3 regions of the Streptomyces sp. NPDC043867 genome follow, and region 1 is predicted to be linked to each of the others. Evidence: riboswitches for the same ligand, from Rfam matches in the RefSeq annotation. Region 1 holds a riboswitch; each other region holds the start of a gene.
What was found. Region 1 has a riboswitch for S-adenosylmethionine ahead of AC069T_RS06515 (aminotransferase class V-fold PLP-dependent enzyme). Riboswitches for the same ligand answer to the same signal wherever they lie in the genome.

Region 1 (9,351 bases):
CATCTACGAGGCCATGCAGACCGGCCCGCAGAACATGCCGTCCTTCCCCGACACGACGATGCCGGAGAAGAACAAGAAGGACATCATCGCGTACCTCCACGCGGTCAACGGAGACGACACCGAGAGCCCCGGCGGCCTTGACCTGGGCGGCCTCGGGCCGGTCAGCGAAGGTCTGTTCGGCTGGATCTTCGGACTCGGCGCGCTCATCGCCGTCGCCGTCTGGGTCGCCGCTCGGACCGCAAAGGCCAAGAAGTCATGAGTAGCCAAGACATTCCAGAGAACCTGCCTGCTGAGCGGGCCACCGACGAGCAGCGCGCTGCGGTCGGCATCGCGGACGAGCAGAACCCGTTCGCGAACCCGGGGCTGCCGCCCCACGAGCACCGCGTCCAGGACATCGACGAGCGGGCCGCCAAGCGCTCCGAGCGCGTGGTCGCCATGCTGTTCACGCTGTCGATGCTGGCCACGGTCGCCTTCATCGTCTCGTTCGTGACGATCCCGGCCGACAGGTCGGTCTTCATCTGGCCCCTCGGGCACATCAGCGCACTCAACTTCGCGCTGGGCACCACGCTCGGTGTCGCGCTCTTCGCCATCGGCGCGGGCGCGGTCCACTGGGCCCGCACGCTGATGTCCGACGAGGAGGTCGCCGACGACCGTCACCCGATCGAGGCGTCGCCGGAGGTCCGCGCCAAGGTGCTGGCCGACTTCCAGCAGGGCGCCAAGGAGTCCGCGCTCGGCCGTCGCAAGCTGATCCGGAACACGATGTTCGGGGCGCTGACCCTGGTGCCGCTGTCCGGCATCGTCCTGCTGCGCGACCTTGGTCCGCTGCCCGGGGACAAGCTGCGTCACACGCTGTGGTCCAAGGGCAAGCTGCTCGTCAACATGAACACGAACGAGCCGCTGCGTCCCTCGGACGTCGTCGTCGGCTCGCTCACCTTCGTCAAGCCCGAGGGCCTGGAGGAGCACAGCGAGGAGTTCCAGACCGAGATCGCCAAGGCGGCCCTGATGATCGTCCGGCTCCAGCCGGACGACATCAAGGACAAGCGCGAGCTCGAGTGGTCGCACGAGGGCATCGTGGCGTACTCGAAGATCTGCACCCACGTGGGCTGCCCGATCTCCCTGTACGAGCAGCAGACGCACCACGTCCTGTGCCCGTGCCACCAGTCCACCTTCGACCTCTCCGACGGTGCCCGAGTGATCTTCGGCCCGGCCGGTCACCCGCTGCCGCAGCTGCGCATCGGTGTGAACGATGAGGGCTACCTTCAGGCGCTCGGCGACTTCGAAGAGCCCGTCGGTCCTGCTTTCTGGGAGCGCGGATGAGTACTTCAAAGAGCGAGCGTTCGCGCGGGAAGGCCCCCGCCGGTGAGCGGGTGGCGGACTGGGCGGACGGCCGGCTGGGGATCTACTCCCTCGCCAAGTCCAACATGCGCAAGATCTTCCCGGACCACTGGTCCTTCATGCTGGGCGAGATCTGCCTCTACAGCTTCATCATCATCATCCTCACGGGTGTGTACCTGACGCTGTTCTTCCACCCGTCGATGAACGAGGTGGAGTACCACGGCAGCTACGTCCCGCTGCAGGGACAGCTGATGTCCGAGGCGTTCAACTCGACCATGCACATCTCCTTCGACGTGCGCGGCGGTCTGCTCATCCGGCAGATCCACCACTGGTCGGCGCTGGTCTTCCTGGCCGGCATGTTCGTGCACATGATGCGCGTGTTCTTCACGGGTGCGTTCCGCAAGCCGCGTGAGGTCAACTGGCTGTTCGGCTTCCTGCTGTTCGTCCTCGGCATGTTCACCGGTTTCACCGGCTACTCGCTCCCGGACGACCTGCTCTCCGGCACCGGTGTCCGCTTCATGGAGGGCGCGATCCTGTCCGTGCCGATCGTCGGCACGTACCTCTCGTTCTTCCTCTTCGGCGGCGAGTTCCCGGGCGGCGACTTCGTCGCGCGGTTCTACTCGATCCACGTCCTGCTGCTGCCGGGCATCATGCTCGGCCTGCTGGTCGCCCACCTGATCCTGGTCTTCTACCACAAGCACACGCAGTGGGCCGGCCCGGGCAAGACCGAGAAGAACGTCGTCGGCATGCCGCTGCTGCCGGTGTACATGGCCAAGGCGGGCGGCTTCTTCTTCCTGGTCTTCGGCGTCATCGCGGTCATCGCGGCCATCGCCTCGATCAACCCGATCTGGTCCATGGGCCCGTACCGGCCGGACCAGGTGTCGACCGGCGCGCAGCCCGACTGGTACATGGGCTTCTCCGAGGGCCTGATCCGCACCATGCCGGGCTGGGAGATCAACCTGTGGGGCCACACCCTCGTCCTGGGTGTCTTCGTCCCGCTGATCATCTTCCCGCTGGTGCTGGTCGTCATCGCGGTCTACCCGTTCATCGAGTCCTGGGTCACCGGCGACAAGCGCGAGCACCACATCCTGGACCGCCCGCGCAACGTCCCGACCCGTACGGCCGTGGGTGTCGCCTGGATCACCTGGTACGTCGTCATGCTGATCGGTGGTGGCAACGACCTCTTCGCCACCCACTTCCACATGTCGATCAACTCGATCACCTGGTTCGTGCGCATCGCGTTCTTCGTGGCGCCGGTCGTCGCGTTCATCGTCACCAAGCGGATCTGCCTCGGCCTCCAGCGCCGGGACCGGGACAAGGTGCTGCACGGCCGCGAGTCGGGCATCATCAAGCGCCTGCCGCACGGTGAGTTCGTCGAGGTGCACGAGCCGCTCAGCCAGGAGTCGCTGCACACGCTCACCGCGCACGAGCAGTACGAGCCGGCCGAGATCGGCCCCGCGGTCGACGAGAACGGTGTCGAGCGCAAGGTCACGGGCACGCAGAAGCTGCGCGCGAAGCTCAGCAACGCGTACTACGGGGAAGAGAACCAGATCCCCAAGCCCACGGTCGAGGAGTACAAGGAGATCACGAGCGGCCACGGCCACCACTGATCCGCATCCCGGTCACGCGCTGATCGCCACGGCTGGAGCCCCGTCCATTGCATGGACGGGGCTCTTTGCCGTCCCCGGGCCTGGATAGGGTGGACCCTGTCTGTCACACGTCGTGCACGTGTCTTCTCGTCCCTTTTCACGAACCCAGGAGCGGCATATGAGTGCTGTGACCCCCGCTGGAGGCGACATCGCGGCGGGCCGTTCCTGGCCCCAGGTGCTGAACGGCCTGCTCGACGGCCGCGACCAGAGCGCGGACGAGACGGCCTGGGCGATGGACCGCATCATGCGCGGCGAGGCGACGGACGCGCAGATCGCCGGGTTCGCGGTCGCGCTGCGCGCGAAGGGCGAGACGGTCCAGGAGATCTCCGGTCTCGTCCGCACGATGTACGAGCACGCCAACGTGATCGAGGTGCCCGGCGAGACCGTCGACATCGTCGGTACGGGCGGTGACGGCGCCAAGACGGTGAACATCTCCACGATGTCCGCGATCGTCGTGGCCGGCACGGGTGCCAAGGTGGTCAAGCACGGCAACCGGGCGGCGTCGAGCGCGTCCGGCGCCTCGGACGTCCTGGAGAAGCTCGGCGTCAATCTGGAGCTGACGCCCAAGCGGGTCGCCGAGGTGGCCGAGGAGGCCGGGATCACCTTCTGCTTCGCGGTGAAGTTCCATCCGGCGCTGCGTCATGTGGCCGCCGCGCGCGGGCAGTTGGGGATCCGGACCACCTTCAACTTCCTGGGCCCGCTGACCAACCCGGCGCGGGTGAAGGCCCAGGCGGTCGGCGTGGCCGACCTCAGGATGGCGCCCATCGTCGCCGGTGTCTTCGCGGAGCGGGGCCACTCCTCGCTGGTCTTCCGCGGCGACGACGGTCTCGACGAGCTGACCACCACGGCCACGTCGAGGGTGTGGGTCGTGCGCGAAGGAAAGGTCCGCGAGGAGAGCTTCGACCCGCGTGACGTCGGCCTCGAGCTCGTCCCCGTGGAGGCTCTGCGGGGCGCCGACGCGTCGTACAACGCGGATGTCGCCCGGCGGCTGCTGAACGGCGAGACCGGGCCCGTACGGGACGCGGTGCTGCTGAACTCGGCGGCGGCCCTGGTCGCCCTGGAGCCGGGAGACGGACCGCTCGCGGAGCGGATCCGCGCGGGGATGGCGAAGGCGGCCGAGGCCATCGACTCCGGGGCCGCCAAGCGGACCCTCGACCGGTGGGTCGCGGCCAGCCACGCCTGAGCCGAACGCGAGGTGCGCGGGGCGCGGTCCGGATTCTGGACTGCGCCTTGCGCGCCGACGATCTTCTGGCAAGATGCTGTACCAGGTCATGAGCGACAGCCATGAGGCCCCGGCCGGCTGTCCGGCAACCCTCCGTCCGTGGCGGGGTGCCCCGGGTGAAGACCAGGCCGTAGGCAGCGAGGTCTGCGGCAAGCGCGGACCCCTCGCCTCACCAGGGGTCCTGGTCGTCGAGGGAGCCTTCTGTGAGCAAGCGAATGCGATAGGGCGTAGCGCCCCGCCTCCGCACACCCTTTTCACCTTTTCCTGTGCCGGAGCCGCCCCCTTCGCGGGCCGTCCGCACAGCGAATCCGCCTGCTTCTCACAGGAGTTCGCCATGGCTGTCCCCACCACTGCCGCCGACCGGTCCCTTTGTGCCCCGCTGCCCGTTCTGGGCCGGGATGTCACCGTCCCGCTGGTCACCGGCGGCGAGGTCACGTACGCCGCGCTGGACTACGCGGCCAGCGCCCCCGCCCTGCAGCGGGTGTGGGACGACGTCGCCGCGTACGCCCCGTACTACGGCAGCGTGCACCGCGGCGCCGGATACCTGTCCCAGCTGTCCACCGACCTCTTCGAGAACGCCCGCACGACCGTCGCCGAGTTCCTCGACTGCCGCGCCGGCGACCAGGTCGTCTTCACCCGCTCCACCACCGACTCGCTCAACCTGCTCGCCTCCGCTCTGCAGGCCGACTGCCAGGTCTTCGTCTTCGAGACCGAGCACCACGCCTCGCTGCTGCCCTGGCGGGACGCCCGCGTGACGTACCTGAACGCCCCGCGCACCCCGGGCGAGGCCGTCGCGACGCTGGAGCGGGCGCTGGCCGGCCGTGACCCGTACGGGCCGGCCCTGGTGTGCGTCACCGGTGCCTCGAACGTCACCGGCGAGCTGTGGCCGGTGCGCGAGCTCGCCGCAGCCGCCCACGCGCACGGCGCGCGCATCGTCCTCGACGCGGCCCAGCTCGCCCCGCACCACCCGGTGTCCGTGCAGGACCTGGACGTCGACTGGGTCGCCTTCTCCGGACACAAGCTCTACGCGCCCTTCGGCTCCGGCGTCCTCGCCGGCCGCGCCGACTGGCTGACCGAGGCCGAGCCGTACCTCGCGGGCGGCGGCGCCAGCCGCAAGGTGTCGCGGCGCACGGACGGCGGGGTCGACGTGGAGTGGCACGAGAGCGCGGCCCGGCACGAGGCCGGCTCGCCGAACGTGATCGGTGTCCACTCCATCGCGTCGGCCTGCAAGGCGCTGACCGAGGCCGGATTCGACACCCTGGTGGCCCGCGAGCAGCACCTCATCGACACGGTCCGCGCGGGCCTCGCCGAGGTGCCCGAGGTGCGGGTGCTGTCGCTCTTCGGCGACGACGCCCCGCGCGTCGGCGTCATCTCGTTCGTCGTCGACGGCTGGAACAGCTCGCACTTCGCGGCCGCGCTGTCCGCCGAGTACGGCATCGGGGTGCGCGACGGACTCTTCTGCGCCCACCCCCTGGTGCGCACCCTGCTGGGCACCGACCCGCAGAGCCAGGGGGAGTGCGGCGCCCCGGAGGCCGCGCCCGGCGAGAAGTCGCTGAACGCCATCCGCGTCAGCTTCGGCGCGGGCACCCCGGACGAGCACGTCGAGCGCTTCGTCCGCGCCGTGAGGGAACTCGTGCGGGACGGCGCCCGGTGGCAGTACCGGACCGAGGACGGGCGTTGCGTCCCGGCGGTCTGACGCCGTAGGAACGGCTCGGCGCCCCGGGGGCGGTGGGCGCGGTGCGGTCCCGGCGGGTCAGGAGTCGAGGCCGATCGCGAACGCCGCCTCCAGGTCGTGCTGGGAGTACGTGCGGAACGCGACGTGGGTGTCGGTGCCCTCGACACCCGGGATCTTGCTGATCCGGCCGGGGATGACGTCGGCCAGGTCGTCGTGCGCCTGGACGCGGACCATGGCGATCAGGTCGTACGTCCCGGTGACGGAGAAGACCTCGCTGACGCTGTCGAGGGCCGCGATCGACTCCGCGATCTCGGGGATCCGGTCCACGCTGGTCTTGATGAGCACGATCGCGGTGATCACGGCTGGTTCTCTCCCTCGGGGGCCGTCACTGGGGTTTTCACTCTAGTCGCACGGCCGAAGCGCACCCAGGCGTGGAGGAACCCGGCGAAGAAGCCCAGCAGGTGGGCCAGGTAGGCGACCCCGGGGCCCTGGTCGTCGCGGCCCGCCGCCAGCCACTGCAGGACCGCCCAGAAGGGCAGCACCACCCAGGCCGGGAAGCGCAGCGGCAGGAAGAAGAGGAACGGGAAGAGACTGGTCACCCGGGCGCCGGGGAACAGGTACAGGAACGCGCCGAGGACCGCGGAGACCGCCCCCGAGGCACCGACGAGGGGCTGCGTGGACTCGGCGTTGGCGACCGCGTACCCGAGCAGGGCGAGATATCCGCAGCCCAGATAGAAGAGGGCGAACTCGACATGGCCCATGCGCTCCTCCGCCATCGCCCCGAAGACGCAGAAGAAGAGCATGTTGCCCAGGAGATGGAGCCAGCTGCCGTGGATGAACAGGGCCGTCGCGGGGGTGAGCCAGGCCCGGGGCACACCGTCGAGAAGCTCGGCCGGCACCACGCCCCAGCGGCGGAAGTAGGCCTGCTGGGCGGCGAGCAGCTCGTCCCCGGTGCCGTAGGCGGGGTTGAGTCCCGCCGCGGGGCCGATGACGAAGACCAGGCAGCAGAGGCCGATCAGTCCGTACGTCACCGGCGCCGACCGTCCCCGGCTCGTCCCGCCGACCGCCGCACTCCACTTTCCGGTCATGCGGCAAAGCATGACGTAACGGGACCGGACCGCGCAGACCGCCTCGCCGCGTGGACGCCCGAGCGTCGGAGTCCCGCCAGGCCGTAGGGTACGAGCCACACGCACCAGGAAAGCTGGCGCATCACGGACACTAGAGGGAAGGCGAAACAGCCACGATGACGGTTCCCCTGCCGACCGCCGAGACCCGGTGGCGCTGCATGCTCTGCGGCAACCTCACGCGTTTCGACGTGACCCGCTCCTCGAAGGTCGTCGAGTATGTGCACCTCGACCTGGCCGGTGAGCCGAAGGTCGAGGAGCGGGAGGTGGTCAGTGAGACCATCGACTCGGTGCGGTGCCGCTGGTGCAACGCGGTGGACCAGGTGGAACTCGTGGACAGGCCGGGCGCCGGCTCCTGACGATGGGGGTCCCCCCGCTCGAGCGAAGCCGAGAGTGGGGGAGGGCCCCGCGAGAAATTGGGGTGTGAGGGATGGTGGAGACCACGGGCGGGGAGCCGGACGACGGCACCGCCGAGGTGCTCGACCGTCCGCTGCCCGACGGCGTGCGCCGCCGGGTCGTGCAGATCGTCTCCGACGGCTTCGGCGGCCTGACCATGGCCGAACTCCCCGCCCAGCTGCGGCAGTATGCGCGGTTCGCTCCGAACCGGCGGGCCAAGTTCGCGGGCAACGCCATGGCCGCGGCGCTGGAGACGGAGCCGCTGTTCAGACAGCGCATCGCCGAGAAGCTGAGAGAGGCCCAGCCGGAACTGACCGGCGCCCTCGACGCGGGCTCACCGCCCCCGGCCGCGGACCCGCTGGACGTGGGGGCCGCGGCCTACGTGTTGCGCCCCACGGGCTGGGTGAAGCTGGTGACCGCCGCGGGCGAGGAGGCCCAGCGGGCGGACGCCGAGCGCGCCGACGAGGAGAACCGGGCCGAGCTGGAGCGGCTGCGCGAGGAGCTGGCGGCGGCCCGCGGCCAGACCAGGGCCGAGACCGAGCGGCTGCGCACGGAGCTGGAGGCGGCGAGGAAGGAAGCCGAATCGCTGCACCGCAAGCTGCGCAGCGCCCTCAGTGACGTCAAGCGCGGTGAGGCGGCCCTGCGCAGGGTCCAGAGCGAGACGGAGACCGCGCGCGCCGAGGCGCAGGCCCAGGTGTCGGCCGCGGAGAGCGAGAGCCGGCGGCTCAAGGCGCGGCTCGGGGAGGCCGAGGCGGCCCTGGAGGCCACCCGCAGGGCCGCGCGCGAGGGCCGCAGCGTGGAGGACATGCGGGTGCGGCTGCTGCTCGACACGGTGCTGGACGCCGCTCAGGGGCTGCGGCGCGAGCTCGCCCTGCCGCCGGTGTCCCAGCGGCCCGCCGAGACCGTCGACGCCGTCGAGCCGGGGCGGATGACGCCGAAGGACATCGCCGCCCGCGCGCTGTCCGAGAACGACCCCGCGATCCTCGACCAGTTGCTCGCGCTGCCGCAGGCGCATCTGGTCGTCGACGGCTACAACGTCACCAAGACCGGCTATCCGCAGATGCCGCTGGAGAAGCAGCGGCTGCGGCTGCTCGGGCAGCTCTCGCAGCTCGCCGCGCAGACCGGCGCCGAGGTGACCTGTGTCTTCGACGGCGCCGAGCTGGCCGCGCCCGTGCTGCTCGCGCCGCCCCGCGGGGTGCGGGTGCTGTTCTCCAAGGCCGGTGTCACCGCCGACGAGCTGATCCGCCAGCTGGTGCGCGCGGAGCCGGTGGGGCGGCCGGTCATCGTCGTGTCGACCGACCGCGAGGTGGCCGACGGGATCGCCAAGGCCGGCGCTCGCCCGGTGGCGTCGGTCGTACTCCTCAAGCGTTTCTCGCGCGGCTGAACCGGAGCGGAATACACCGCTTTCGGGGCCGAGTCCGCGGTGGTGTCTTTCCGTGCTTACCGGATCATAGGCAACGTACGCACCATGCGTAACGTCTGGGCCAGATGCCCGAATTGGCGAAACCCTAACGCAACGTAGCGTCAAACGCGCATGACTGCACGTGAGTTGTCGGTAAAGAATGCACTCGGTGACCGAGATTTTTCCTGTGAGGATTTGAACTGATCACAAGAAGGTCACTAGGGTCAGCCTCGAACCTCCGCTCGGGTGATCACTCATTGGGAGTGACGGTGGAGGGACACCGCCCGTCGGCGCATCGGCAGGCGGCTGGAGGAAGAAGGAGCTCGCCTTCGTGGCGTCCCACCGTCGACCCAAGCAGCCGAGCCGCACTCGCGTGACCGTGCTCACCACCGCTGCTGCCGCCGCAGTTGCCCTCAGCTCGCAGGCCGCGAACGCCGCGCCGAGCGAGAAGCCGAGCAAGGACGAGGTCAAGTCCAAGGTCGACAAGCTTTACGAAGACGCCGAGAAGGCCACCGAGAAGTACAACGGGGCCAAGGAGAAGCAGGACA
Region 2 (9,351 bases), on a different contig from region 1:
CCCGATCGAGGACCACCGGGCCACGGCGGCCCGGGGCAGGACGCTGGCGCGGAAGTTCCTCGCCGAGAACCGGAACTGAGCACCCGCCCGACCGGTCGCGTTCGTGTCCGGCCCGCCCCCGGACACGAACGAGCCCCCGCCCGCCAGGGGCAAGGGCTCGCGGTACGCGGCGCACGCACGCCCCGTACCGCCGTGTCACTCCTTCCGGTACGCGTACGCCTCTGCCGCGGCGGCCTCCACGGCCGCGAGGTCCGCGCCCGCCGAAGCCGTCACGACCGCGGCGACCGCACCCTCCACGAAGGGCGCGTCGACCAGCCGCGTGTTCTCGGGCAGCTCGTCACCCTCCGCGAGGAGCGCCTTCACGGTGAGGACCGCACTGCCGAGGTCCATGAGGACGGCGACCCCGGCGCCCCGGTCCACGGAGGCGGCCGCGGCGGAGATCAGCTCCGCACTCGTCCCCAGGCCGCCGTCCACGGTGCCGCCCGCGGGCGCCACCGGAGCCGTCGCGCCGCCGCCCGACAGCCCCGACGCCAGCTCGGCGACCGAGGCGGCGACGGCTGCACTGTGCGACACGAGCACGATCCCGACCAGCTTGCCGTCACTCACCGGACGCCTCCACGAGAGCCGCGATCAGCAAGGACGCGGACGTCGCACCCGGGTCCTGGTGCCCGATGCTGCGCTCGCCCAGATAGCTGGCACGGCCCTTGCGCGCCTGCAGCGGAGTCGTCGCCACGGCACCTTCCTCGGCCGCGGTACGGGCCGCCGCGAACGACTGGCCGAGCGCGTCCACGGCGGGCACCAGCGCGTCGATCATGGTCTTGTCGCCGGGCGCGGCCCCGCCCAGCGCCATCACCGCGTCCACGCCCTCGCGCAGTGCCTGCGCGAACTGCTCCCCGCTGACCTCGGGAGCCTCCCCGAGGGCCTTGCCCGTACGGCGCAGCAGGGTGCCGTACAGCGGCCCCGACGCGCCGCCCACCGTCGAGATCAGCTGCCGGCCGGCGAGCGTCAGGACGGCACCCGGCGTGTCCGGCGCGTCCTTGTCCAGCGTGGCCACCACGGCGGTGAAACCACGCTGGAGGTTGCTGCCGTGGTCGGCGTCGCCGATGGGTGAGTCCAGCGCGGTGAGCCGTTCGGCCTCGCGGTCCACGGACGCGGCGGTCGCCGCCATCCAACGTCGGAAGAAGTCGGCGTCGAGCACGGAATCTCCTTGCGTGGTACGAACGTTGACCGGACGTCGGGACCGGACGTCGGGACCGGACGTCGGGGGGATTCACCTGCCCCAGCGCAGGCCCGGGGTCTCCACCGGGGCGTCCCACAGCCGCAGCAGCTCCTCGTCCACCTGGCACAAGGTCACCGAGGCGCCCGCCATGTCCAGCGAGGTGACGTAGTTGCCGACGAGTGTGCGCGCCACGGCGACACCGCGCTCGGTCAGCACCCGCTGCACCTCGGCGTTGAACCCGTACAACTCCAGCAGTGGAGTCGCTCCCATGCCGTTGACCAGGACCAGGACCGGATCACGCGGGTCGAGGTCCTCGAGGATCGCGTGCAGCGTGAAGTCGGCGATCTCCCGCGAGGTCATCATCGCGCGCCGCTCCCGGCCGGGCTCGCCGTGGATGCCGACGCCCAGCTCCAGCTCCCCGGGCGGCAGGTCGAAGGTGGGGCTGCCCTTGGCCGGAGTGGTGCACGCGGAGAGCGCCACCCCGAAACTGCGGGAGTTCTCGTTGACCTGCCGGGCGAGCGCCTCGACCCGCTCCAGCGGCGCGCCCTCCTCGGCGGCCGCCCCGGCGATCTTCTCCACGAACAGCGTCGCGCCGGTGCCGCGCCGGCCCGCCGTGTACAGACTGTCGGTGACGGCGACGTCGTCGTTCACGAGGACCTTGGCGACCCGGATGCCCTCGTCCTCGGCGAGCTCCGCCGCCATGTCGAAGTTGAGCACGTCACCCGTGTAGTTCTTCACGATGAACAGCACGCCCGCGCCACTGTCCACCGCGGCCGCGGCCCGTGCCATCTGGTCCGGCACCGGGGAGGTGAAGACCTCGCCCGGACAGGCTGCCGACAGCATGCCGGGACCCACGAATCCGCCGTGCAGCGGTTCGTGCCCGGAACCACCACCGGAGATGAGCCCGACCTGTCCGGCCACCGGGGCGTCGCGCCGGACGACCAGCCGGTTCTCGACGTCGACCGTAAGCTCCGGATGGGCGGCCGCCATGCCCCGCAGGGCGTCCGCGACCACTGTCTCCGCCACGTTGATGAGCATCTTCATGGGTACCTCCTGATGAGATCCGCCTCTTGCAGTATCGGCGTTCCGGAGGCGGTGGTCACGTGCTGCGGGTCTCCGGGTGGATCAGACGGGCCTGCGCGGGGCGGACGGCGGGCCGGTGACGTACGAAAAACGCCCCGGCGGGCCGGGGTACCGGCGCCCCGGAAGGGCGGCGCGGTCCCGGTCCGCCGGGGCGCGGGGTCGCGGCTCGGGACGCTCAGGCCAGCTTCTTCAGCAGCTCGGCGGCGAGCGGAGCGGAGGAGGACGGGTTCTGGCCGGTGACCAGGTTGCGGTCGACCACCACGTGCGGGGCCCACGGCTCACCCTCCTGGAAGTCCGCGCCCGCCTCGACGAGCCGGTCCTGGAGCAGCCACTTCGCCTTGTCGGCGAAGCCGGCCTGGGTTTCCTCCGCGTTGGTGAACCCGGTCAGGCGGTACCCCGCGAAGGCGTTGGCGCCGTCCTCCTGCCGCGCGGCGAGCAGCGCGGCCGGGGCGTGGCAGACCACACCGAGGGGCCTGCCCGATGCCAGGGCGTCGACGAGGAGCCGGCCGGAGACGGTGTCGACCGCGAGGTCCTCCATCGGACCGTGGCCCCCGGGGTAGTAGACGGCGGCGTAGTCGTCGAGCCGTACGTCCTCCAGCCGGATCGGCTGCCGGAACTCGCTGATCGACGCCAGGACTCCGTCGACCCGGTCGGCGCCCTCCTGGCCGCCGTTCACCTCGGGCGCGAGGCTCGCCCGGTCCACGGTCGGTACGGCACCGCCGGGCGTGGCGACCACGATCTCGTGGCCCGCGGCCGTGAACGCCTCGTACGGGGCGACCGCTTCCTCGGCCCAGAAGCCGGTCGGGTGCTTGCTGCCGTCCGCGAGCGTCCAGTGGTCGGCGCCGGTCATCACAAAAAGAATCTTCGACATACGACGAACGTAGACGCACGGGGCCATAGGTGACCAATAGGCACGTCACTCGGAGCCATAGGACATCCGATGCGTCGGAGGGAATACGCCGCCCCCCCCGCGTGGTGGGCCCCGGGGCCGGGCCGGGGATCAGCCGCGCACGGCGGCCCGTCGTTCCAGGATGCGCAGGGACCACTCCGCCCACGTGATGTTCTCCCGCTCGAACGCGCGGCCCCGTGTCAGCGTGAGGTACGGGCCGATCCGCTCGGCGCCGGACAGGTACTCCTCCTCGGTGCGGCCGTCGAGGAGGCGGGCGCACAGCCGGTCGTAGCGGGCCAGTTTCGCGCGCGCCCACTCCAGCCGCTCGGTGATCGCCGCGCGCACGGCATCGAGGTCGCCCTCGTCGACGGCGTGGACCTTGACCAGGAGCTCGTCGCGGATGGCCGTGGGTTTCGGCGGGGCGGCCGTGAAGTCGCGCAGCGCGCGGCGGCCCGCGTCGGTGAGCGAGAACATCCGCTTGTCGGGTCTGCGCTCCTGCCGCACCAGCCGGGCCGCGATGAGCCCCTCGCCCGCCATGCGGTCGAGTTCCCGGTACAGCTGCTGGGGAGTCGCCATCCAGAAGTTGGCGATCGCCGCGTCGAACCCCTTGGCCAGGTCGTACCCCGACGCCTCGCCCTCGAGAAGCGCGGCCAGGACCGCGTTGCGCAATGCCATGCGCCCAAGGCTAGATGTCCACCCGACTCCGTGAGTAATCTCTTCCACACCTAATCAATTAGTTGACTATGTAAGGTGGGCGCGATGCATCCGTTCCGCAAGGCGGTGGAGGCGAACGACCACGCCGCGATCGAGGCGCTGCTGGCCGAGGACGTCGTGTTCACCAGCCCTGTCGTCTTCAAGCCGTACACCGGCCGGGCGATCACCGCGGCCATCGTGCGCGGCGTCTCCCGTGTCTTCACGGACTTCTACTACGTCCGGGAGATCGCCGGCGCCGACGGCGGCGACCACGCGCTGATCTTCCGGGCGAAGGTGGGCGACAGGGAGATCGAGGGCTGCGACTTCCTGCACCTCGACGAGGACGGCAGGATCGACGACCTCACGGTGATGGTCCGCCCGCTGTCGGCGGCCCGGGCGCTCCAGGAGGCTATGGCCGCGCAGTTCGAGCAGATCTCGCGGGAAGCGGTCGAGCGCGCGGACGGATAGCGGCGGACAGCGGACGGATGGGGAGCGGCACAGGCGGGGCCTTCGCCGCCACGGCCTACCTCGGTCGTGCAACCCGGGGTTGCACGGCACCGGCGCGGCTCGTCCGTCCGCGGAACGCCGGGAGCGCGGCCAGCCGTCGTACGTAGTCCTGGAGGTGTCCGTACGGGGCGAGCGCGTCCGGGTCCTCGAGGTGGACGAGGGCGACCCAGAGGTCCACGTCCGCGGCGGTCAGGTCGCGGCCCGAGGCGTAGGGCGCCGAGGCCAGCCGCCGGTTCAGCCGCCCGAGTGCGGCGGACCGCCTGTGCGGCGCGGCGGCCGGTACGACGTCGGCGTCCAGGAGTTCGCTCAGGGCGTCGATGTCCGCGGCGCGGGCCGGCGGGCGGAGTGCGGGAAGCCCGGTGCCGGTGCGGACCGCCAGACCCGCGAGGTCGCGCAGGATGTCGGGCGTGTGGTTGCTCACGACGCGTCCGGTCCAGCCGTCGCAGAGGGCCGGCGCGGTGAGCGGGCCCTCGTAGTGGTGCCAGGTCGCCTCGTAGGCCCGGCGCAGGGCCGCGAACCCGTCGGACACCTCGCCGGTGTCACCGGTGTGCGCCAGGGGCGTGGTGGCGACGAAGTCCCCGAGGCCCAGCAGCTCCAGCGTGATCGAGACGCGCAGCGAACGGGGACAGTCGGTGCACAGGTACAGCCGGTAGCGGTGCGGTGCCGGGTAGAAGCCGCCTGCCAGGCCGACGCCGATACGGCTGTGGAGGCGGCGCGGGCCGGTCGGCGACCCCGTGACGCGGGAACCGGGAACCGGGCCGGGGGTGCCGTCGGGACGTCCGGCGTCGGACGTGGCGCAGGGTGTGCTCGTGCTGAAGGCGTGCGACATGGTCTCGGGCATGACTCTCCACGGGTGAGGAAGTCCGGCCGCCCGGTGGGCGCCGCGACGAAACGGAGTGACTGCGCTCTCGTGCCGGTCCGGATCGTCGGGCTAGTAGGCGCTGGAGACACGCGACAGATCGATGTGCAGGCGCCTCGTCAAACCGTTCCTGGGCATTCCCACCGGTCCACGCTCGGGGCTCGCGAGATGCGAGACCACGCTTGTCCCGCCGCACCGGCGGAACCCGGTCGTCACCCGGGGCACCCCGTCGCGGTGGAAGGGTTGCCTGCCAGCGGGCCGGGGCCGATGACCGTACGAGCAGGGAGCCTGCACGCGGGGCGCTGACAATCGTGACCGTCCCCGTCAGTGTCGTCGCGCTCCGTGAGAGCGTCAAGAAGGCCTGCGCGACGTCTCACGACGTGGTCGGGGCGGCCCGTCCGAGTGCCGGGGGAGGGACGCGGGCCGGAACCTGTCCGAGCAGTTCCCGCACCAGCGCGGCCACTTGCTCCACCTCGATGAGGAAGCCGTCGTGGCCGTACGGGGAGACGACCGTACGGAGACGGTCCGCCGTGCCGATCCCGGCCGCCAACTCCGCCTGCTGGTAGGGAGGATAGAGCCGGTCGGCGTCGACCGCGGCCACCAGGGTCCGGGCCGTGACGCGGCTCAGCGCCGCCCGGACACCCCCGCGGCCCCGCCCGATGTCGTGGCTGTTCATGGCCTCCGCCAGCGCGACATAGCTGCCCGCGTCGAAGCGGCGCACCAGCTTGGCGGCATGATGATCCAGGTACGACTCGACCTGGTACCGGCCACCGTTCCAGGGCTCCTCCGTGCCCTGGTACCCGCGGCCGAAGCGGGTCCGCAGCTCCGGCTCGCTGCGATAGGTGACATGGGCGAGGCGCCGGGCCAGGCCGAGTCCCGCGTGCGGTCCGCGGCCGGGCCCGGCGTCGTGGTAGTCGCCGCCGCGCCAGTGGGGGTCGGCGCGGATCGCGTGGACCTGCGCCGAGGCCCAGGCGATCTGCTCGGCGCTCGCCGCGGCGGTCGTCGCCAGCAGCAGCAGCGAGTCCGTGCGCTCCGGGTACGACACGGCCCACTCCAGGGCACGCATCCCGCCCATCGACCCGCCCACCACCAGCACCCACCGGCCGATGCCGAGCGCGTCGGCCAAGCCGGCCTCCGCCGCCACCTGGTCACGCTGTGTCAGAAACGGGAAATCGCCGCCCCAGCACCGTCCGCCGGGACGCCGGGAGGACGGTCCCGTGCTGCCCTGGCAGCCGCCCAGCACGTTCGGGGCGACGACGAACCAGCGGTCCGTGTCGAGTGCCCGGCCCGGTCCCACCAACCCGTCCCACCAGCCCGGAGTGGGATGCCCCCTCCCGGCGGGTCCGGCGACGTGACTGTCGCCGGTGAGCGCGTGCAGCACCAGCACGGCGTTGGACCCGTCCGGCGCTAGCCGCCCCCAGGTCTCGAACGCCAGCCGCACACCCTGCAGTTCACCGCCCGCCTCCAGGGACAGCGGCTTCCCGCGGACGTGCCACTGGCGCCGTCCGGCCGGGTCCCCCTCCCGCCACGCCCCGGAGGCCGGCGGGAGGGGGACCCGGGAGGTCGCCGGCACGGTGTTCAGGACGCGCCCTTCGCGGCGCGGAAGCCGGCCTCCAGGTCCGCCTTGAGATCGGCGAGGTTCTCGATGCCGACCGACAGGCGCACCAGCCCCGGCGAGGTCCCGGTCGCCGCCAGGCCGTCCTCGTCGAGCTGGCTGTGCGTCGTGGACGCCGGGTGGATGATCAGGCTGCGTACGTCACCGATGTTGGCGAGATGGCTGAACAGCTCGACCGCGTCCACGAACCGCTTCCCTGCCTCGACACCGTCCCGCAGCTCGAACGCCAGCACCGCGCCCGCGCCCCGGGGAAGGTAGCGCTGCCCGGCCTCGTACCACCGGTTGGACTCGAGCCCCGGATAGTGGACGGCCGCGACCTCGTCGCGCTGCTCCAGCCATTCGGCCAGGGCCTGGGCGTTGGCGGAGTGCCGCTCGATGCGCAGGCTGAGCGTCTCCACTCCCTGGAGCAGCAGGAAGGCGGAGTGCGGCGACAGCGCGGGCCCGAGGTCGCGCAGCAGCTGCACCCGCAGCTTGATCGCGAAGGCGCCCGGACCGAGCGCGGGCCAGTACCGCAGCCCGTGGTAGCTGGGGTCCGGCTCGGTGAAGTCGGGGAAGCGCTCGGCGTGCGCACCGAAGTCGAAGGTGCCGCCGTCCACGACGACACCGGCGATCGTGGTGCCGTGCCCGCCGAGGAACTTGGTGGCCGAGTGCACGACGATGTCGGCTCCGTGCTCGATCGGCCGCAGCAGGTACGGGGTCGGCACCGTGTTGTCCACGATCAGCGGGACACCGGCCTCGTGGGCGACGTCCGCGACCGCCCGGACGTCGAGGACGTTGCCGCGCGGATTGCCGAGCGTCTCGGCGAACAGCGCCTTGGTGGTCGGCCGGATCGCCGCCCGCCAGGCCTCGGCGTCGTCCGGGTCGTCGACGAAGGACACCTCGACGCCGAACTTCGGCAGGGTGTGGCGGAACAGGTTGTAGGTGCCGCCGTAGAGGGACGTACTGGAGACGATGTGGTCACCGGCGCCCGCCAGCGTCAGGATCGCCAGGTCTCGGCGGCCTGCCCGGAGGCGAGGGCCACGGCGGCGACCCCGCCCTCCAGCGCGGCGATGCGCTGCTCGAAGACGTCCTGCGTGGGGTTGTGGATGCGCGTGTAGATGTTGCCGGGCTCGGCGAGCGAGAACAGGTCCGCGGCGTGCCGGGTGTCGCGGAAGACGAACGAGCTGGTCTGGTAGATCGGCACCGCCCGCGCCCCGGTCGTCGGGTCCGGCACGGCACCGGCGTGGACCTGCTTCGTCTCGAAGGACCAGGCCGGGGTGTCGGGTCCCGCCGGTTCCTCCTCGGGCGTGTGACCTGCGGTGACGGAGTCGATCGGCTGGCTCATGGTTCTCCCTTGTGCGGCGTGCGGAGACACGCGCGGTGTACGAGTGCAGACGTGCGTGGAGGCACCGCGGGGCTGCGTGCCGCACCTTCGGCCGGGCGGCGGGCAGCACGGATGCGGTGGGGGAGGAGGGGCGATCAGGCGGCGGAGGCACCCGGGGGAGACAGGCCGTGGTGGTGACACGCATGAGGTCGACGTGGCGCCGGCTCACGAGCACGGTCGCCCGTCCGGACCGCCACCGTCCGTCGGGCGGGGCGGGCACGGCACGTGAGATGAGGGGCGGGCGGCACGTCCCGGAGCGCACGGGGACGTCGTCCGCGTACGCGACCCAGGTGACGACGATCTCGTCCGCCGACGGCTGGGACGCACGGACCCGCCGGTGCTCGACAGGGGCGTGACGGGGGGCCGGTTCGGCGGACATCAGCTCGCGCGGCCGGACCGCGGCGGCGGCGTTCCAGCTCTCGGACTCCCACGGGAGGGTGGCGGACGACGGCAGGCTCATGGTGCTTCCCAGCGGGAGGAGGGCGCGGGGTGCGGGCCCCGTGGACCTGCATGGTCACCCCGGCCGGGTGCGCCCGTCCTCTCCCTCGGCCCGTTGTTCGCAGAACGGAAACAGCGCGTTCGTGAAGGCGTGACGGTGACCGGCCGCGCGTCGGCCGGTCACCGGGCGACGGCTCTCCCCGCGGCCCGCGGGGGACCGGGGAGGGAAGAGCGGGCCGCGGTCAGTGGGAGCCGGAGCCGCCACTGCCGAAGGAGCCGCTGGAGCCCGCGCTCCACCGGCGTCGTGTGGTGTCCCCGCTCGGCTTCGAGGCGATGTTGCCGTGGGCCGCCAGTTGGTACGGGGTCAGACGCTGACTGCTCCGGGGCACCTCGTCGGGCTCGCGGTTCTCGTAGACCTCGAACACCGGACCGTTCGCGGGCGGCTTCGGCTGTTCGTCGGCCCGCGGGCGCGGCGGCTCCTCGCGGCGGACCCGGCTGCCCATCCACATGGCACCGCCCAGCAGCGCCACGACGGCCAGACCGATCACCAGCGGCGCGAAGCCGGCCACCAGACCGCGGTTCGCGCTCGCCGCCATGTCGTTCACCAGTAGGTTCATGGTGCATCCGTCCCTTGTGGGGTTTTTGTCCCGCGAGTACCCCTCGCCCCCCGCGTGAATCGGGCGGG
Region 3 (9,351 bases), on a different contig from region 1:
AACTCCACTCGCTGACCCTCTTCAAGGGTGCGGTAGCCGTCCATCTGAATCGCGCTGTAGTGCACGAAGACGTCCGCACCACCGTCGACCGCGATGAAGCCGTACCCCTTCTCCGCGTTGAACCACTTGACGGTGCCCTGAGCCATGCCTAACTCCCCTATTACTGGCCCTTGCACAGATCCGCACTTCGCGGATCCGGGTCAGACCTCACCCCCCAACGGTTGGGGGTGTGCGCCGGAACGCGTCGACCGCGGCTGAATGTATCTGTCCAACTGCCGTCTGCAACAGGTCAGTCGGACGAGAAATCCGGGCACGCATGATCGGCAATATGTGGAGGACTCGCACACGTTCAGGGCAAGTCGGGCCACGTAAGCGCCATGAAAGGCTTGAAATAGCCGGGCACATTGGCTGCTTCTTGTCCGACACCGGATCAACGTTCATATGCGCCCGGCATGGAAAGCGCGGCAGCTTCCCCAACTGTACCGTGCTCAACCATGCAGAATTGCCCCCTCCGTTTCTCTTGCGGAGAGGGCAATCCGGGGGAACAGCCGGTTTTCGAAGCCTGGTTGTCAGCAGCCGCCGGCCACGGCCGGGATGATCGAGACGCCCGCGCCGTCCGGCGTCGCCGTCTGGAGGCCCTGCTCGAAACGCACGTCGTCGTCGTCCACGTACACGTTGACGAAGCGGCGCAGCTTGCCCTGGTCGTCCAGGACGCGCGCGGCGATGCCCGTGTGGTTCTTCTCCAGGTCCGAGATGACCTCGGCGAGGGTCGCGCCCTCCGCCGGGACCTCGGCCTTGCCACCCGTGTAGGTGCGCAGGATGGTGGGGATGCGAACGTTGACGCTCATGATGCGAGGCCAGCCTCTCGGAAGGAGTCCAGGTTCGGGCGGATGGTCGCGGTCAGACCGGTGCCGGCCACCGCGTCGAGGGTCTTGAGGCCGTCACCGGTGTTGAGGACGACCGTCGTCAGGGTCGGGTCCAGGACGCCGCTCTCGATCAGCTTCTTCGTGACCCCCACGGTCACGCCGCCCGCCGTCTCGGCGAAGATGCCCTCCGTCCGCGCCAGCAGCTTGATCGCGTCGACGACCTGCTCGTCGTCGACATCCTCCACCGCACCGCCGGTCCGGCGCGCGATGTCGAGGACGTACGGCCCGTCGGCCGGGTTGCCGATGGCGAGGGACTTGGCGATCGTGTTCGGCTTCTGCGGCCGTACGACGTCGTGTCCCGCCTTGTAGGCCACGGACACCGGCGAGCAGCCCTCGGCCTGGGCGCCGAAGATCCTGTACGGCCGGTCCTCGACGAGGCCGAGCCTGATCAGCTCCTGCAGCCCCTTGTCGATCTTCGTGAGCTGGGAGCCCGAGGCGATCGGCACGACCAGCTGGTCCGGCAGCCGCCAGCCGAGCTGCTCGCAGATCTCGTACGCGAGGGTCTTCGAGCCCTCCGCGTAGTACGGCCGCAGGTTGACGTTGACGAAGCCCCAGCCCTCGCCTGCCGGGTCGCCGATGAGCTCGGAGCAGAAGCGGTTGACGTCGTCGTAGTTGCCCTCGATGCCGACGAGCTCGCCGCCGTAGATCGCGGCCATGACGATCTTGCCCTGCTCCAGGTCGTGCGGGATGAACACGCAGGAGCGGAAGCCGGCGCGGGCGGCGGCGGCGCCGACGGCACCCGCCAGGTTGCCGGTGGAGGAGCAGGAGAGCGTGGTGAAGCCGAAGGCGCGGGCGGCCTCCAGGGCCTGCGCGACGACGCGGTCCTTGAAGGAGTGCGTCGGGTTGCCCGAGTCGTCCTTGACGAAGAGCTTGCCGGGGTCGACGCCCAGTTCGCGCGCGAGGTTGTCGGCCCGCACGAGCTTGGTCCAGCCCGGGTTGATGTTCGGCTTGTCGGCGACGTCCGCGGGGACGGGCAGCAGCGGCGCGTAGCGCCAGATGTTCGCGGGGCCCGCTTCGATGCGCTTGCGGAGTTCCTCGGTGTCGTACGCCGAGAAGTCGTAGGCGATCTCCAGCGGGCCGAAACACTCCTCGCAGGCGAAGACCGGGCCGAGCGGCACGCGGTGTCCGCATTCGCGGCAGGAGAGGGCCGCGGCGGGGCCGAGATCGACGGAGTCCGCGGCGGTGGAAGAATCGGTGGTGCTTGCAACTGTCTGCGCAGCCATGGAGGCGAGGCCCTTTCTCCTCATCTTCCTCACGGCGCACTTCGCCGTGAGACGGATTTGGCACCTTCCCTAGCCGGGAGCCTCGCGACGCTGATCGGCGATGATCAGGACGAGACCGGCTGGAGGGTTGCCGGGGCTTCAACGGGCCGTATCCCTCTGCCCCTCTGGATGAGCGGTGTTCAGTTGTTGGTCGCGACGCGGGGACCGAGCCAGGACATGCGATGGTCATCCGCGTTGTTCAAGACTGTAACCGAAGGCCAGGACAGTTGAGATAGTCGTCCGAACCGCGAGATGGATCACACCCCGGCGGGGCGTGTGGTCGGACAGTGAGGAGCCCGGACCGTGCTGGAAGAAGTCGAGCGCTGGCTGAGCACCCGCTCCTGGTCCGTGACCGACCGTCCGCTCCACCAGCTGACGGCCGCCAAACGCGCCACGGGGTCGACGGTCAGCGTCGTGCTGCCCGCCCTGAACGAGGAGGAGACCGTCGGCGCGATAGTCGCGGCCGTCCGCCGCGACCTGATGCTGCGGGTCCCGCTCGTCGACGAGATCGTCGTCGTCGACTCGGGCTCGTCCGACCGCACCTCCGAGGTGGCCGCCGCGGCGGGCGCCCGCGTGGTGCACCGGGACGACATCCTGCCGCGGCTCCCGCCCGTCCCCGGCAAGGGCGAGGTCCTGTGGCGGTCCCTGCTGGTGACGAGCGGGGACATCGTCTGCTTCGTCGACGCGGACCTGCGCGAGTTCTCCTCCGACTTCGTCACGGGGATCGTGGGCCCGCTGCTCACCGACCCGGGCGTGGCCCTCGTCAAGGCCATGTACGACCGGCCGCTGACCGTGTCCGACGGGTCCGCCTCCGGCAGAACCGCCGCGGGCCAGGGCGGCCGGGTGACCGAGCTCATGGCGCGTCCGCTCCTGAACATGCACTGGCCGCAGCTCGCGGGCTTCGTCCAGCCGCTGGGCGGCGAGTACGCGGCGCGCCGGTCCCTGCTGGAGCGGCTGCCGTTCCCCGTCGGGTACGGGGTGGAGCTGGGCATGCTGGTGGACGCGCTGCACCTGGTGGGTCTCGACGCGCTCGCCCAGGTCGACGTCGGGGTGCGCAGGCACCGCCACCAGGACGGGCAGGCACTCGGCCGGATGGCGGCGGCGATCTACCGCACCGCCCAGCTCCGGCTCGCCCGCGGGCACCTCGTCCGCCCGGCCCTCACCCAGTTCGAGCGGGGCGAGGACGGCTTCGTGCCGCGCACCCACTCCGTGGACACGCAGGAGCGGCCCCCGATGGCGGAGCTGGCCGAGTACCGCTCACGCAGAGTGGCCTGAGCCCGGACACCGGGTACCGCCGCGTGCCGCCGAGTGCCGCCGGATGACGTGCTCCGGCGGCCGAGGGCGAGGCGGTGCCCGCCCGTACGTTTGAGCGTTTCCGAGCCGGGCTAGGTTGAGGTCTATGGCTTCCACGCACGGTGACCACCAGATCCTTGTCGCGTCCAACCGCGGCCCGGTCTCCTACGAGCTGCGCGAGGACGGCTCGCTCCACGCCCGGCGCGGCGGGGGCGGGCTGGTCTCGGGACTGTCGGCGATCGGGCCGGACGCGGGCGCCCTGTGGGTGTGCGCGGCCCTCGGCGACGGGGACCGCGAGGCGGTGCGGCGGGGCGTCGGCGAGGACGGCGTGCGGATGCTCGACATCGACGCCCAGGTGCACACGGACGCGTACAACGGCATCGCGAACTCGGTGCTGTGGTTCGTCCACCACATGCTGTACCAGACCCCGCTCGAGCCGGCCTTCGACGCGGAGTTCCGGCGCCAGTGGGCGTCGTACGAGACGTACAACCGGGCCTTCGCCGACGCGCTGGCCTCGGCGGCGGCGACGGGGGCCTCGGTCCTCGTGCAGGACTACCACCTGACGCTGGTGCCCGGGATGCTCCGTGAGCTGCGGCCCGACCTGCGCATCGGGCACTTCTCGCACACGCCGTGGGCGCCGGTCGACTACTTCCGGATGCTGCCCGACGACATCGCGCAGCAGGTGCTGCGCGGGATGCTCGGCGCGGACCGGCTGGGCTTCCTCACCCGTCGCTGGGCGGACGCGTTCACCGCGTGCTGCGAGGACCTGGCCGGCGGTCTCGGCGGCACCCGGGTCGGGGTGCACGGCCTGGGCGCGGACGCGGACTTCCTGCGCGCGCGCTCGCACGAGGCGGACGTCGACGACCGGATGGCGGCGCTGCGGGAGCAGATCGGCACGTCCCCCGAGGGCGGCCCGCGCCGGACGGTCGTACGGGTCGACCGCACCGAGCTGTCGAAGAACATCGTGCGGGGCCTGCGGGCGTACGAGCAGCTGCTGGAGGAGCGCCCCGAGTGGCGCGAGCGGGTGGTGCACGTCGCCTTCGCCTACCCGTCCCGCCAGGACCTGGCCGTCTACCGGGACTACACGGCCGAGGTGCAGCGCGTCGCCGACACGATCAACTCGCGGTACGGGACGCCCGGCTGGACCCCGGTCGTGCTGCACGTCCAGGACGACTTCGCCCGCTCCCTGGCCGCGTACCGGCTGGCGGACGTGGCGCTGGTCAACCCGATCCGGGACGGTATGAACCTGGTGGCCAAGGAGGTGCCGGTCGTCTCCGACGGTGGGTGCGTCCTGGTGCTCTCCCGGGAGGCGGGGGCGCACGAGGAGCTCGGCGAGGACGCGATCACGGTGAACCCGTACGACGTGGTGGGCACCGCACGCGCGCTGCACGAGGCGCTGACGATGCCGGCCGACGAGCGCGCCACGCGCTCGAAGCGGCTGGCCGCCGCGGCGACCGCGCTGCCGCCGGCCCGGTGGTTCCTGGACCAGTTGCACGCCCTCCAGGCCTGACCCGGCGTGGGGGGGGGGGGGGGGGGGGGGGGGGGGGGGGGGGGGGGGGGGGGGGGGGGGGTTCGCTCTTGCCCCCCCCCCTCCCCCCCCCCCCCCCCCCCCCCCCCCCCCCCCCCCCCCCCCCCCCCCCCCCCCCCCCCCCCCCCCCCCCCCCTCCGGTGTCGGTACGGGTACCGGTACCCGTACCGACACCGGAACCGGTGCCGGTGTGCGTTCAAGTGAGTCGGTTCGCCAGGGTCGTGAGGAGGTGGACGACCCCGGCCGGGCCGTCGACGACCAGGTCGGCGCGTTCGGCGAGTTCGGCGACCTCCGCGTTGCCGCTGAACACGAGCAGGCCCGGCACCCCGTCGGAGCGGAGCTTGTCGACGGCGGCGAACGCGGGCAGGTCGCCCAGGTCGTCGCCGGCGTAGAGGACGGCCTCGGCGCCGCTCTCGCGCACGTACTCCGTGAGGGCGACGCCCTTGTCCACGCCCGGTGGCCGCAGCTCCAGGACCATCCGGCCCGGTTCGACGATCAGGCCGTGCCGGGCGGCGAGCTCCCCGAGGGGGCCGCGCAGGGTCTCGAAGGCGGCCTGCGGGTCCGCCGCGCGGCGCGTGTGCACGGCGACGGCGCGGCCCTTCTCCTCGATCCAGGTGCCCTGCCAGGCGCCGATCTCGTCCAGGAAGCCGGGCAGTTCGGCCCGGACGGCGGCCACTCCGGGGTGCGGCGCGGGCGCGCTGACCGTGCCGCTCACCGCGTCCCAGCGCTCGGCGCCGTAGTGCCCGAGGACCACCAGGTGCTCCAGGCCGGGGACGCCCGCGAAGCCGCCGTGGCGGACCGCGACGCCCGCCGGGCGGCCGGTGACGACCGCCACCGACGCCACCTCGGGCGCGAGGGCCGCGAGGGCGGGGACGGCGCCGGGGTGGGCCCGGGCCTGTTCGGGGTCGGGGACGATCGGGGCGAGCGTCCCGTCGAAGTCGAGTGCGATCACGGCCCGGCCGGGCCGTCGCAGGATGGCGTCGAGTCCCTCGCGCCCGGCCGTGGTCGCCGGGGTCGGCAAGGAGTCCGTGAAGTCCGCGTTGCTGCCCATGGGACGACCCTATCCGCGCGGGGCGGGACGCACGCCTGTCACTTTGCGCCGGGTGCCCCGGGCGGACTCAGCGTTCCGCGCGGCGGGCCTCGCGGACACGGCGGAGCCGGTTGACCGTCACCGGGTCGTGGGCGAGCGCCCGCGGGTCGTCGAGCAGGGCGTTGAGCAGCTGGTAGTACCTGACCGGCACGAGACCGAGCTGTTCGCGTATCGCCCGCTCCTTGGCGCCGGGACCGGGCCAGTTCCTGCGCTCGGTGGCGAGGACGGCCCGCTCCTGGGGGGTGAGCTGCTCCATGCCGGCCACGGTAACCCCCACCACCGACAGCGCCCGTCCGCCCGGCCCCGCTCCGCTACTCCGCGCTCTCCGCGATGACGGCCCGGCGCTGGAGTTCGCCCAGGACGGCGGACGGGCGGCCGGTGGGGCCGACGGCCTTGCCGATGTCCTGCTTGACGGAGGCGCTGACGCCGGCCCAGCTGGTCTCGCCGACCGGGTAGAGCTCCGCGGAGGGGAGTTCCTCCAGGAAGGGCGCGAGATCCTTGTCCTCCGGGTCCTCGGCCATCACCGCGGACGCGGAGGTGGTCACCGGCAGCAGGTCGTACCGGCGGGAGAAGGCCAGCACGTTCTTCGTGCTGTAGACGTAGTCGAGGAACTCGCCGGCCTGCTCGCGGTGGCCGTTCTTCTTGAAGGCCATCATCCAGTCGGCGACGCCCATCGTGGTCCGGCTCCTGCCCTCGGCGCCGGGCATGGGCACCATGCCGAACTTGACGCCCTTCGCGGCGGCGGTCTTCATCAGCGTCGGGTGCCCGTTGAGCATGCCGACCTCGCCGCGGGCGAAGGCGGCGAAGGCGTCGGCGCGGTTGAGTTTCGCGGGCGCGGTCGGTCCGGTGAGCCCCTTGCCGACCAGTTCGTTCTTCAGCCAGTCGAAGGTCCTGACGTTCTCCGCCGAGTCGAGGGAGTACGTGCCGACGTCCTGGGTGTAGCCGCCGCCCCCGCTCAGCAGCCACTGCATGGTCTCCGCCTGCGCCTCCTCGGGGCCGAGCGGCAGCGCGTAGGGGATCTCGACGCCCTTGGACTTGAGCACCCTGGCGTCGGCCGCGAGCTCACTCCAGGTCTTCGGCGGGGTGAGGCCCGCCTCGGAGAACAGCGTCTTGTTGTAGAAAAGGAGCCGCGTGGAGGCGGCGAACGGCATGCCGTACTGCACCCGCCGCATCTCGCCCGCGTCGCTGAGCCGGGAGACGAAGTCGGCCTGGGTGGTTATGGACAGCAGGTCGTCGGCCTCGTACAGCTCGCCCTCGGCCGCGTAGTCGGCGTACGCGCCGATCTGGGCGAGGTCGGGGGCCTGGCCGGCGTCGACCAGGTCCCTGACCTTGCGGTCGACGTCGTTCCAGGAGTAGACGTCGACCTCGACGTGGATGCCGGGGTGCTCGGCCTCGAAGCTCGCGGCCAGATCGTCCCAGTACTTCTTGGAGCTGGTGGCCGCGGAGTCGCCGTAGTCAGCTGCGACCAGTCGCAGGGTCACGTCGTCGGAGCCGGCCGAGCCGCCGCAGCCCGTGAGCGCCGCTGTCATGCCCAGTGCGGACACCACCGCGATCAGTCCTGTCCTACGCCGCTGCACCGCTCGTCCCCAACCCTGTTGTCTAGTCCTGTTGTCCCAAAGTTCGGATACAAGGTCTACACCACGTGAGTGGACTAGACCTCTCCTGGGGTAAGGGGCGACACTGTCCCCCGTGAGACATGTCATCGCCCTCGACGTGGGCGGCACCGGGATGAAGGCCGCCCTCGTGGGGGCCGGCGGCGAGCTGCTCCACCAGGCCCGCCGGGCGACCGGCCGCGAGCGCGGCAGCGACGCCGTCGTCGGGACGATCCTCGACTTCGCCGCCGAGCTGCTGGCCTACGGTGAGCGGCAGTTCGGCGAAGCCGCCGCGGCGGCCGGCGTCGCCGTCCCCGGCATCGTCGACTCCGCGCGGGGCGTCGCGGTCTACTCGGCCAACCTCGGCTGGCGCGACCTCCCGCTGCGCCGGATGCTCGGCGAACGGCTGGCCGGGACACCGGTCGCCCTCGGCCACGACGTGCGCACAGGCGGACTCGCCGAGGGCCGGATCGGCGCGGGCCGGGGCGCCGACCGTTTCCTGTTCGTACCGCTCGGCACCGGCATCGCCGGCGCGATCGGCATCGACGGCACGGTCGAGGCGGGCGCGCACGGCTTCGCCGGGGAGATCGGCCACATCGTCGTACGGCCGGGGGGAACCCCGTGCCCGTGCGGACAGCGCGGCTGCCTGGAGCGCTACGCCTCCGCGGCGGCCGTCAGCGAGGCCTGGGCCCTCGCGTCCGGCGACCCGGACGCCGACGCGGCGGACTGCGCGCGGGCCGTTCAGGACGGGGACGAGCGGGCCGTACGCGTCTGGCGCGACGCCGTCGACGCGCTCGCCGACGGGCTCGTCACCGCGCTGACCCTGCTGGACCCGCGCACCGTGATCATCGGAGGCGGGCTCGCCGAGGCCGGGGACACCCTGTTCGCCCCGCTGCGCGCCGCCGTCGCGGAGCGCGTCACCTTCCAGCAGCTGCCGTCCCTCGTCCCCGCGGCTCTCGGCGACACGGCCGGATGTCTGGGCGCCGGACTGCTGGCCTGGGATCTACTCGAAACCGACATCACCGTCCGCTCGGAGGTAACCACCTGATGGCCCCTAGCAAGGTTCTCGCCGGCGCCCGGGTGGTCCTGCCCACCGGGATCGTGGACGGCGGCCACCTGGTCGTCGACGGCGCACGGATCGCCGGCGGGGGTCCCCCCGGGACGGAGCCGACCGGCGTCCCCGGGGACGCGGAGCGGCTCGACCTCACGGGCCACTGGCTGGTCCCCGGCTTCGTCGACATGCACAACCACGGCGGCGGCGGCGCGTCCTTCACCTCGGGAACCGTCGAGGACGTCCTCAAGGGCGTCCACACCCACCGGCTGCACGGCACGACCACCCTCGTCGCCTCCACCGTCACCGGCGACATGGACGGCCTCGCCCAGCGCGCCGGACTGCTCTCCGAACTGGCCGAACAGGGCGACATCGCGGGCATCCACTTCGAGGGCCCCTTCATCTCCCCCTGCCGCAAGGGCGCCCACTCCGAGGAACTGCTGCGCGACCCCGACCCGGCCGAGGTCCGCAAGCTGCTCGACGCGGCGCGCGGCCGGGCCCGGATGGTCACGCTCGCCACCGAACTGCCCGGCGGCATCGACTCCGTACGGCTGCTGGCCGAGCACGGCGTGATCGCGGCCATCGGCCACACCGACGCGACGTACGAGC

Region 2: it holds a riboswitch for S-adenosylmethionine, as region 1 does, so the genes downstream of both, AC069T_RS02245 (glutathione S-transferase family protein) here and AC069T_RS06515 (aminotransferase class V-fold PLP-dependent enzyme) in region 1, are expected to answer to the same signal.
Region 3: it holds a riboswitch for S-adenosylmethionine, as region 1 does, so the genes downstream of both, thrC (threonine synthase) here and AC069T_RS06515 (aminotransferase class V-fold PLP-dependent enzyme) in region 1, are expected to answer to the same signal.

What each region holds. Positions count from the first base shown of each region.
Region 1 is NZ_JBWKDS010000005.1:4,512-13,862, forward strand. Features, by position in the region: gene qcrC (cytochrome bc1 complex diheme cytochrome c subunit) at 1-259, shown strand, start outside; gene qcrA (cytochrome bc1 complex Rieske iron-sulfur subunit) at 256-1,317, shown strand; gene qcrB (cytochrome bc1 complex cytochrome b subunit) at 1,314-2,945, shown strand; gene trpD (anthranilate phosphoribosyltransferase) at 3,103-4,167, shown strand; SAM riboswitch class IV at 4,252-4,368, shown strand; gene AC069T_RS06515 (aminotransferase class V-fold PLP-dependent enzyme) at 4,541-5,902, shown strand; gene AC069T_RS06520 (Lrp/AsnC family transcriptional regulator) at 5,960-6,241, opposite strand; gene AC069T_RS06525 (rhomboid family intramembrane serine protease) at 6,238-6,969, opposite strand; gene AC069T_RS06530 (hypothetical protein) at 7,125-7,364, shown strand; gene AC069T_RS06535 (NYN domain-containing protein) at 7,436-8,785, shown strand; gene AC069T_RS06540 (C40 family peptidase) at 9,135-9,351, shown strand, end outside.
Region 2 is NZ_JBWKDS010000002.1:58,811-68,161, reverse strand. Features, by position in the region: gene AC069T_RS02280 (glycoside hydrolase family 75 protein) at 1-79, shown strand, start outside; gene AC069T_RS02275 (PTS-dependent dihydroxyacetone kinase phosphotransferase subunit DhaM) at 196-606, opposite strand; gene dhaL (dihydroxyacetone kinase subunit DhaL) at 599-1,198, opposite strand; gene dhaK (dihydroxyacetone kinase subunit DhaK) at 1,271-2,263, opposite strand; gene AC069T_RS02260 (type 1 glutamine amidotransferase domain-containing protein) at 2,478-3,173, opposite strand; gene AC069T_RS02255 (PadR family transcriptional regulator) at 3,303-3,866, opposite strand; gene AC069T_RS02250 (nuclear transport factor 2 family protein) at 3,951-4,352, shown strand; gene AC069T_RS02245 (glutathione S-transferase family protein) at 4,408-5,232, opposite strand; SAM riboswitch class IV at 5,424-5,567, opposite strand; gene metX (homoserine O-acetyltransferase MetX) at 5,624-6,832, opposite strand; partial or broken gene AC069T_RS02235 (bifunctional o-acetylhomoserine/o-acetylserine sulfhydrylase) at 6,829-8,189, opposite strand; gene AC069T_RS02230 (DUF6479 family protein) at 8,909-9,283, opposite strand.
Region 3 is NZ_JBWKDS010000021.1:22,360-31,710, forward strand. Features, by position in the region: gene AC069T_RS21335 (cold-shock protein) at 1-146, opposite strand, end outside; gene AC069T_RS21340 (MoaD/ThiS family protein) at 570-848, opposite strand; gene thrC (threonine synthase) at 845-2,149, opposite strand; SAM riboswitch class I at 2,167-2,324, opposite strand; gene AC069T_RS21350 (glucosyl-3-phosphoglycerate synthase) at 2,492-3,463, shown strand; gene AC069T_RS21355 (alpha,alpha-trehalose-phosphate synthase (UDP-forming)) at 3,588-4,991, shown strand; gene otsB (trehalose-phosphatase) at 5,206-6,060, opposite strand; gene AC069T_RS21365 (DUF3263 domain-containing protein) at 6,128-6,355, opposite strand; gene AC069T_RS21370 (extracellular solute-binding protein) at 6,411-7,676, opposite strand; gene AC069T_RS21375 (ROK family protein) at 7,789-8,739, shown strand; gene nagA (N-acetylglucosamine-6-phosphate deacetylase) at 8,739-9,351, shown strand, end outside.